2 linked regions of the Lentisphaera araneosa HTCC2155 genome follow. The protein of the gene in region 1 binds, or shares a complex with, the protein of each later gene. Links are inferred from orthologs where the notes say so. Each region holds a gene or a part of one and is shown on either strand. Other genes may lie near its edges.

Region 1 (3,274 bases):
CTTAATGATATAACCTTCACGTAAAACACTCTGACTCTGAATCGTCAAAGCTAAAAAAAGACTTAATATTACTGTAGCTAACTTCATTTTCTTGTACTCAATATTTTTTTCTGATGAGACTCTGCTTCAATGTAGCGCCCTAACAATTTTGGTAAAGGTTCACTATCGACTTCCCAATCTCTCACATTAGAGAAATACATTGTATAATCCCCCCCGTCAACTCCTGCATCTTTCCATCTCGCTATTCTTCGCTTTAAAACATCGGTGTATTCATCGTCATCAGAAGAAATAATCAACATCGCCGAGCCTGAAATTGATAAATAAAGCTGATCAATCGTTTCCGACCGTTGGGCCACATCCTTAATATCCACTTGGTCATTAAGCGTGACAACAAACACTTCCAAATCACGCTCACCTGAGAAAGTATAAGACAATTGATAAATCACACCCGGCACTTGCTTACCAGGCAAAGTCGACATCAGCCAACGCTTATATTTAACATAAGGTCGACGGGAAATAAGTGTAACCTCACGATCATCACTAAAGACAAAGTAACCTGCGTCCAAAGCAGATTCACGCTCTTTTTCAGTGATCACCTGATTCAAGAGAAAAACATCTATATCTTCACGAGGTTTTTCAATCATATCTTGATCTAAGTGGCCAACTAAAGCCATGAACTTAAACTCTGTCTTTTCCAATTGAATTTCACCCGTTGAGCAAGAACTAAAAAGACCACTTATCAATGCTAAACAGATTAGCCTTTTTACATATTTATTTTTCATAAACTTCATCCCTTTAAGAAGATATTTTTTTTACTCCTAAAGGAGCCATAAAAGCAACTGGAAAAAATATGACTTGCGTTTAGATTCCCAACAATTAATAGAAAAATAAGGTGACATATTCAATGAGTCAAAGTTGGAATTGGAAAGTTCAAAGAGAAAAGCAAGCCTTTCTCGCACTTGAAGACGGCACGATCTTCAGAGGCTACTCCATCGGAGCAGATAAAAACTGCTTAGGTGAAACTGTATTTAACACTGGCATGACTGGTTATCAAGAAATCTTATCTGACCCTTCTTACGCTGGCCAATTCATTTGTATGACTTACCCTGAAATGGGCAATTATGGTACGACTCCTGTCGATATGGAAGCTAGAAAGACTTTTTCAAACGGCTTAATCATCCACAACCCGAATGATGATAGTAACTGGAGAAGTGATAATAAGCTTTCTCAATTCCTAAAAGATAACGGCATCCCCGCTCTTGCTGGTATTGACACACGCGCACTCACTCTCAAACTCCGTACTGACGGCGCTATGAAGAGTTACATCTGTTCAGATGGTTCAGTAAGCGAAGCCGAAGCTATCGAACTTGCTAAAAACTGGGAAGGTCTCGAAGGCCAAGACTACGCCGCAAAAGTAAGTTGTGATGAAGTTTTCGAATGGGATCCAGATGATTCAATCTCATCATCTTGGGGAACTGGCGATGAACTTCCAGAAGCTAAATACAAGCTCGTTGCCTACGACTTCGGTATCAAATGGAATATTCTCCGTGGCCTTAGACGCAGTGGTTTTAAAGTCACAGTTGTTCCTGCAAAAACTCCCGCTAGCGAAGTGATTGCAATGAATCCCGACGCCGTATTCTTCTCAAATGGTCCTGCTGACCCGAAAGCGGTGACTTACGCTGTTGATGCAGCTAAAGAACTCATTGGCAAATACCCCATCATGGGCATTTGCTTAGGCCACCAGATCTTAGGTCTCGCTTCTGGTGCGACCACTTATAAGCTCAAGTTTGGTCACCACGGTTGTAACCATCCAGTAAAAAACCTTCTCAAGGGTACAATTGAAATCAGCTCACAGAACCACAACTTCGCCATTGACCCTGACTCAATCAATGACGAACTCATCGAAGTGACTCACATTAACTTAAACGATGATACAGTTGCGGGTATTCGCCATAAATCTGAAAAGATGTTTGCAGTTCAATACCATCCAGAAGCGGCTCCTGGCCCCCACGATCCCTTCTACTTATTTGAGCAATTCTACTCCATGGTAGATAGCGACAAATAATTTAAGTTTTACCTTTAAAAAGAGCTCTCCTCAACGGAGAGCTCTTTTTTTGTGTATAGTAAATCATATATGTTTATCCACCTATCACTACCCCAATAATAGCTGTACCAGTAAAGAGACTGACCGTGCCGAAGGCACGAAGCATAACTCAGCCTATGTGTTTTAACCATAGGACCTAAATTTTAAGCCCCATCCCGTTCTAAAGGAACGGCGCATAGGTCATATTGAATCGTCAACTAGGTAATCACTAAAAATAATACGTCTTTTTTTATATTAAGCACCGCAAGATTTGCATTCCCTCGCGAAATCTTTTATAAAGTAATAAAGTTTACGGGACGCCTATATGAATGAATTAATTAATGAGATACGCCAAGGGGATACGGATAAGTACCGCCTACTCGTGCGTCAACTCGCCCCCTCTCTGCGCTCTTACTTGGCGGGGCGCCTCAGCGATTTCCACCTTGTGGAAGACTTATCACAGGAAATCTTTATTGCCGTTTTTCAATCAATTGAAAAGTTTGATCCCAAATACGACTTCCGCACCTGGTTTTTCACCATTGCTCGAAATAAACTCAACTCTCATTTGAGAAAGACTTATTCTAAGAAAAATCTCAAATTTGCCTTTGAGGAAGAAATCCAAAATCTCGTCGCCGAAGTTTGTGACGAAGACCCCGATCGTGAACGCAAGCTGGAGCATATCCAGAGCTGTATTGCCAAACTCCCCGAAGATGCCTTGGAAATCATCAAATCCCGTTACTACACTAACGAAACTGTGATTAGCTTAGCCGAGCGCCTTAATAGTACCGAAAACGCCATCAGCTCAAAACTCTTTAGAATCAGAAAAAATATCAAGGACTGCCTAAGCGCAGAACTCCGTCATGAATAATCAGCAAAAACTCACCATCGAAAAATATATGGATGGGGAGCTTTCCGAACAGGAACTCATCAGCTTCCTAGAAGAATTACGAGAAGACCCCGAGCTCGTCCAAGAACTCAACCTCGCCATGGAAATCAAGGGCCTCATCTTCACTTCCCAGCGCCCTAAATTTCATGCCCTCGAAGAAGAAATCATGAACCACTTGGAAATTGATACTTCCGGCATGGAAGATCAGATTATGGAAAAACTTCCCGAGCCCAAGGTTCACAAATTCCCCGTTTGGTTTAAACGAGCAGTGGCAGCGCAAATCATTCTCATCCCCATTCTCTTTT
Region 2 (4,083 bases), on another replicon or contig:
CGGGGACAACATCGGCACTTCCCATTAGCATCCCTTTAAGGAAAATTTTCATATCTTTTTCTGGTCTCCATGATTTAATTGTCAGAATATAATCAAAGAGTATTTATTTACTCGTCATAAAAGAGTTTTTTCATCATAAAGGTGATCTGAGGGTAGACTTATTAGACCTTCTTAAGGGATTCTTTTTTAAGACTTTGTGAGATGGTAAAAAAAGCCTTCTAAAAAAAAATATCTACCTTGCAAAAATGCGTCCTTAGTTTCTATTTCCTTCGATATAGATAAAGCCTTAATTTTTAGATTTTAAGAGAGTCCTAGATGCCTAAACGCAATGACATAAAAAGAATTTTACTCCTCGGATCAGGCCCCATTGTTATTGGTCAAGCCTGCGAATTTGATTACTCCGGAACTCAAGCTTGTAAAGCACTCAGAGAAGAAGGTTACGAAGTTGTTCTCGTAAACAGTAATCCTGCAACAATTATGACCGATCCAGAATTTTCTGATCGTACATACATAGAGCCACTCACAACTGAATTCCTTGAAAAAATCATCGAACGCGAACGCCCCGATGCGGTTCTGCCAACACTCGGTGGCCAAACAGCACTTAATGCAGCAATTGCTTTGCATGATGAAGGTATTTTAGAAAAATATAATGTAATGATGCTCGGTGCGACACCAGACGTTATTGATAAAGCAGAAAACCGTGACCGTTTCCGTGTATTGATGGAAGGTATTGGTCTCGATATGCCACGCTGTGCTACGGCAACTGATATGGAAGGTTGCTATAAAGTCCGTGAATGGTTAGGTGGAGAATATCCCCTTATTATACGTCCGAGTTTCACTATGGGTGGATCTGGTGGCGGTATTGCTTACAATGATGAAGAGTTCGATCGCATTTGTAAAACGGGTATGGACATGAGTCCTACAAATGAAGTTTTGATTGACGAATCTATTCTCGGTTGGAAAGAGTATGAACTCGAAGTTGTTCGCGATAAAAATGATAATGCGATCATTGTTTGTTCAATTGAAAACTTTGACCCCGTTGGTGTTCACACCGGTGACTCAATTACAGTAGCTCCCATTCAAACTTTGACTGACCGTGAATACCAAATCATGCGTGATAAATCAATTGCCGTTTTGCGTGAAGTTGGCGTAGAAACTGGTGGTTCAAACGTTCAATGGGCGGTATGTCCAAAAACTGGCCGTATGGTTATTATCGAGATGAATCCACGTGTGTCGCGTTCATCGGCGCTCGCTTCTAAAGCAACGGGTTTCCCAATTGCTAAAATTGCAGCAAAACTCGCTATAGGTTACACGCTCGACGAATTACAAAATGACATTACTAAATCGACTCCCGCTTGTTTCGAGCCTTCAATTGATTACGTTGTCACAAAGATTCCTCGTTTCACTTTCGAAAAGTTTGCGGGTGCTGAAGATTCACTTAATACACAGATGAAATCTGTTGGTGAAGTGATGGCAATCGGTAAGACTTTTAAACAATCTTTTCAAAAAGCTTTACGTGGTATGGAACTTGGTCGTTTTGGTTTCGGTGCCGATGGCAAAGATGCTCCTTTTGAAAATGCCAGTGATGAAGAGATCAAAAGATTACTCGAAGATCCAAACTCGCAGCGTACTTTTGCTCTTAGAGCGGCGTTCAAGCGTGGTTGGTCAATGGAGAAGGTTTTTGATATTTGCTTTATTGATCCTTGGTTCCTTAGTCATTTAGAAGAATTAGTCGCCTACGAAGATGAAATTAAATCAGCGGGTGATTTGGCCGGTTTAAGTGCTGATATCGCACTCTTCCGTCAAGCTAAAGAGTTTGGTTACTCGGATCCGCAAATTGCTTACCTTCTTTTTACAAAAGCTGACGAAGTACGTGCTGCTCGTAAAAAGATTGGTTTAACTCCATCTTACAACTTAGTTGATACTTGTGCAGCTGAGTTCGCGGCTGTGACTCCTTATTACTATTCGACTTATTCTGAAATCAATGAAGTTCGCCCTTCAAATGATAAGAAGACGATCATGATTATCGGTGGCGGTCCCAATAGAATTGGACAAGGTATTGAATTCGATTACTGCTGCGTTCATGCATCTTTTGCACTCCGTGAAGCAGGGTTTGAAACAATCATGGTTAACTCCAATCCTGAAACTGTTTCTACAGATTACGATACTTCAGATAAACTTTATTTTGAGCCTTTAACTCTAGAAGATGTTTTAGCTATATATGAATCCGAAGAATGTGATGGCGCTATTGTTCAGTTTGGTGGTCAAACTCCACTTAACTTGGCTGCGGACCTAAAAGCGAATGGCGTTAATGTTATTGGTACAAGTCCTGAAAGTATTGAGCAAGCAGAAGACCGTGATTTCTTCCAAAAGCTCGTTACTGAATTAGATATTAAACAGCCAGCTAATGGTATTGCGGTTAATGTTGAGCAAGCAGTAGCCATTGCCGATAGAATTGAATACCCAGTTCTCGTTCGTCCTTCTTTTGTTCTAGGTGGTCGCGCAATGGCGATTGTCTATGATGAACCCGAACTCCGTAAATATATGGAGACGGCCGTAGATGTTTCTGATGATAAACCAATCCTTGTAGATAAATTTCTTGATGACGCAGTGGAAGTAGATGTTGACTGTATTTCTGATGGTGAAACTTCTGTTATTGGTGCCATCATGGAGCACGTTGAACCCGCAGGTGTTCACTCAGGTGACTCAGCTACATGTATTCCATCAATGACTCTTACAGACAGTGTTAAAGATGTGATTCGCCAGCATACGTATAACTTAGCAAAAGCTCTTAAAGTTCGTGGTCTCATGAATATTCAGTATGCTGTGCAGAGTGGTGAAGTTTATATTATTGAAGTGAATCCCCGTGCTTCACGTACAGTGCCTTATGTATCTAAAGCAATTGGTGTTCCAATGGCGAAGTACGCTTCACTTGTAATGGCGGGTACATCACTCAAAGAACTCGGTTTCACGCAAGAAGTTGAAGCCAAGTACTGGTCTGTGAAAGAAGCTGTATTCCCATTTGTTAGATTCCCTGGTCACGATGTGATCCTTTCGCCAGAAATGAAATCGACTGGTGAAGTTATGGGTATTTCTGATAACTCTGGCTTAGCTTTCTTAAAAGCTCAGGTTATGGCCGGTAACAAGATCCCTCAAGGTGGCGCTGTATTCATCACTGTAATGGATCGCGATAAGCCGAAAATTGTTGAGCATGCGAGAGATCTTGTTGATCTTGGTTACGAACTTTATGCAACTCAAGGTACGGCTACTTTCCTTTATGAGCAGGGCGTTAAAGTGAATGCTCTCTTCAAAATTAGCGAAGGTCAGCCCAATACTTTAGATCTCATCAAAGATGGTACGATCAAGTGGATTATCAATACCCCAACGGGCTCTCAACCTCGTAAAGATGAAGTCGCCATGCGTGCGGCAGCCATTATGAATGGTGTCCCAATGACGACTACGATTCCAGCACTTGCTTCTGCAGTGTCGGGCTTAAAGCACTTAGGTGCAGGCAAGTCATTTGGTGTCTTAAGCTTACAGGAAATCCACTCCTAAGAGTTTAAATAAGTTTTAAAGCCCAGCTCGCAAGAGGCTGGGCTTTTTTTTGACTTGTGGTATTTCAAAGTTGTTTGCCGAAAACACACCAAAAAACAAGAAAAAAAACATTTTATTTTACGAGAACCGTTTCATATAAAGAATGTTAAGAATATATTAAGATGTATCTTTTGATAATTCATTTTTTAGGTGTAAAAATATGTTAAGACAATTAAGTCCTACGGAGCATTCTTGGCAGAGAGTGGGGGAGCTTGATTCAAACAATTTTATCGTGATTGCAGAACTCAGTGGAGCTTTAAATGAAGCTTTGTTACATGACTCGCTAGTTAAACTGATTCAATCACAGGCTATACTTAGCTATGATATTGCTTCTAAGGGCGATAAACTTTATTACGTTCAAGGGGAATTAGAAGATGTACCCTTAGAGAGTTATTCTGTAAAAAATAAAGATGAACGCAATTACATCATCGACAAATGTCTCAATACACCGATCACAGCTTGTCCATTTTGGAACCTGAAAATCATTTC

What was found.
Region 2: the proteins of carA (region 1) and carB are in contact, whole or in part, in a solved structure (PDB 1KEE), measured with the Escherichia coli proteins. The link is inferred for Lentisphaera araneosa HTCC2155 from one-to-one orthologs.

Annotation. Positions count from the first base shown.
Region 1 is NZ_ABCK01000038.1:7,783-11,056, reverse strand. The notes cover bases 39-2,984. They hold carA (glutamine-hydrolyzing carbamoyl-phosphate synthase small subunit), read left to right. Parts: upstream 39-904; coding sequence 905-2,065; downstream 2,066-2,984. Other genes in these bases: LNTAR_RS22780 (NPCBM/NEW2 domain-containing protein), read left to right, coding at 2,944-2,984; LNTAR_RS22785 (RNA polymerase sigma factor), read left to right, coding at 2,409-2,951; LNTAR_RS22795 (hypothetical protein), read right to left, coding at 84-782; LNTAR_RS22800 (hypothetical protein), read right to left, coding at 39-87. Outside these bases: more of LNTAR_RS22800, read right to left, coding at 1-38; more of LNTAR_RS22780, read left to right, coding at 2,985-3,274. UniProt on the Escherichia coli protein: Small subunit of the glutamine-dependent carbamoyl phosphate synthetase (CPSase).
Region 2 is NZ_ABCK01000005.1:82,304-86,386, reverse strand. What follows is about bases 1-3,755. They hold carB (carbamoyl-phosphate synthase large subunit), read left to right. Parts: upstream 1-315; coding sequence 316-3,555; downstream 3,556-3,755. Other genes in these bases: LNTAR_RS06135 (condensation domain-containing protein), read left to right, coding at 3,755-3,755; LNTAR_RS06145 (DUF368 domain-containing protein), read right to left, coding at 1-52. Outside these bases: more of LNTAR_RS06135, read left to right, coding at 3,756-4,083. UniProt on the Escherichia coli protein: Large subunit of the glutamine-dependent carbamoyl phosphate synthetase (CPSase).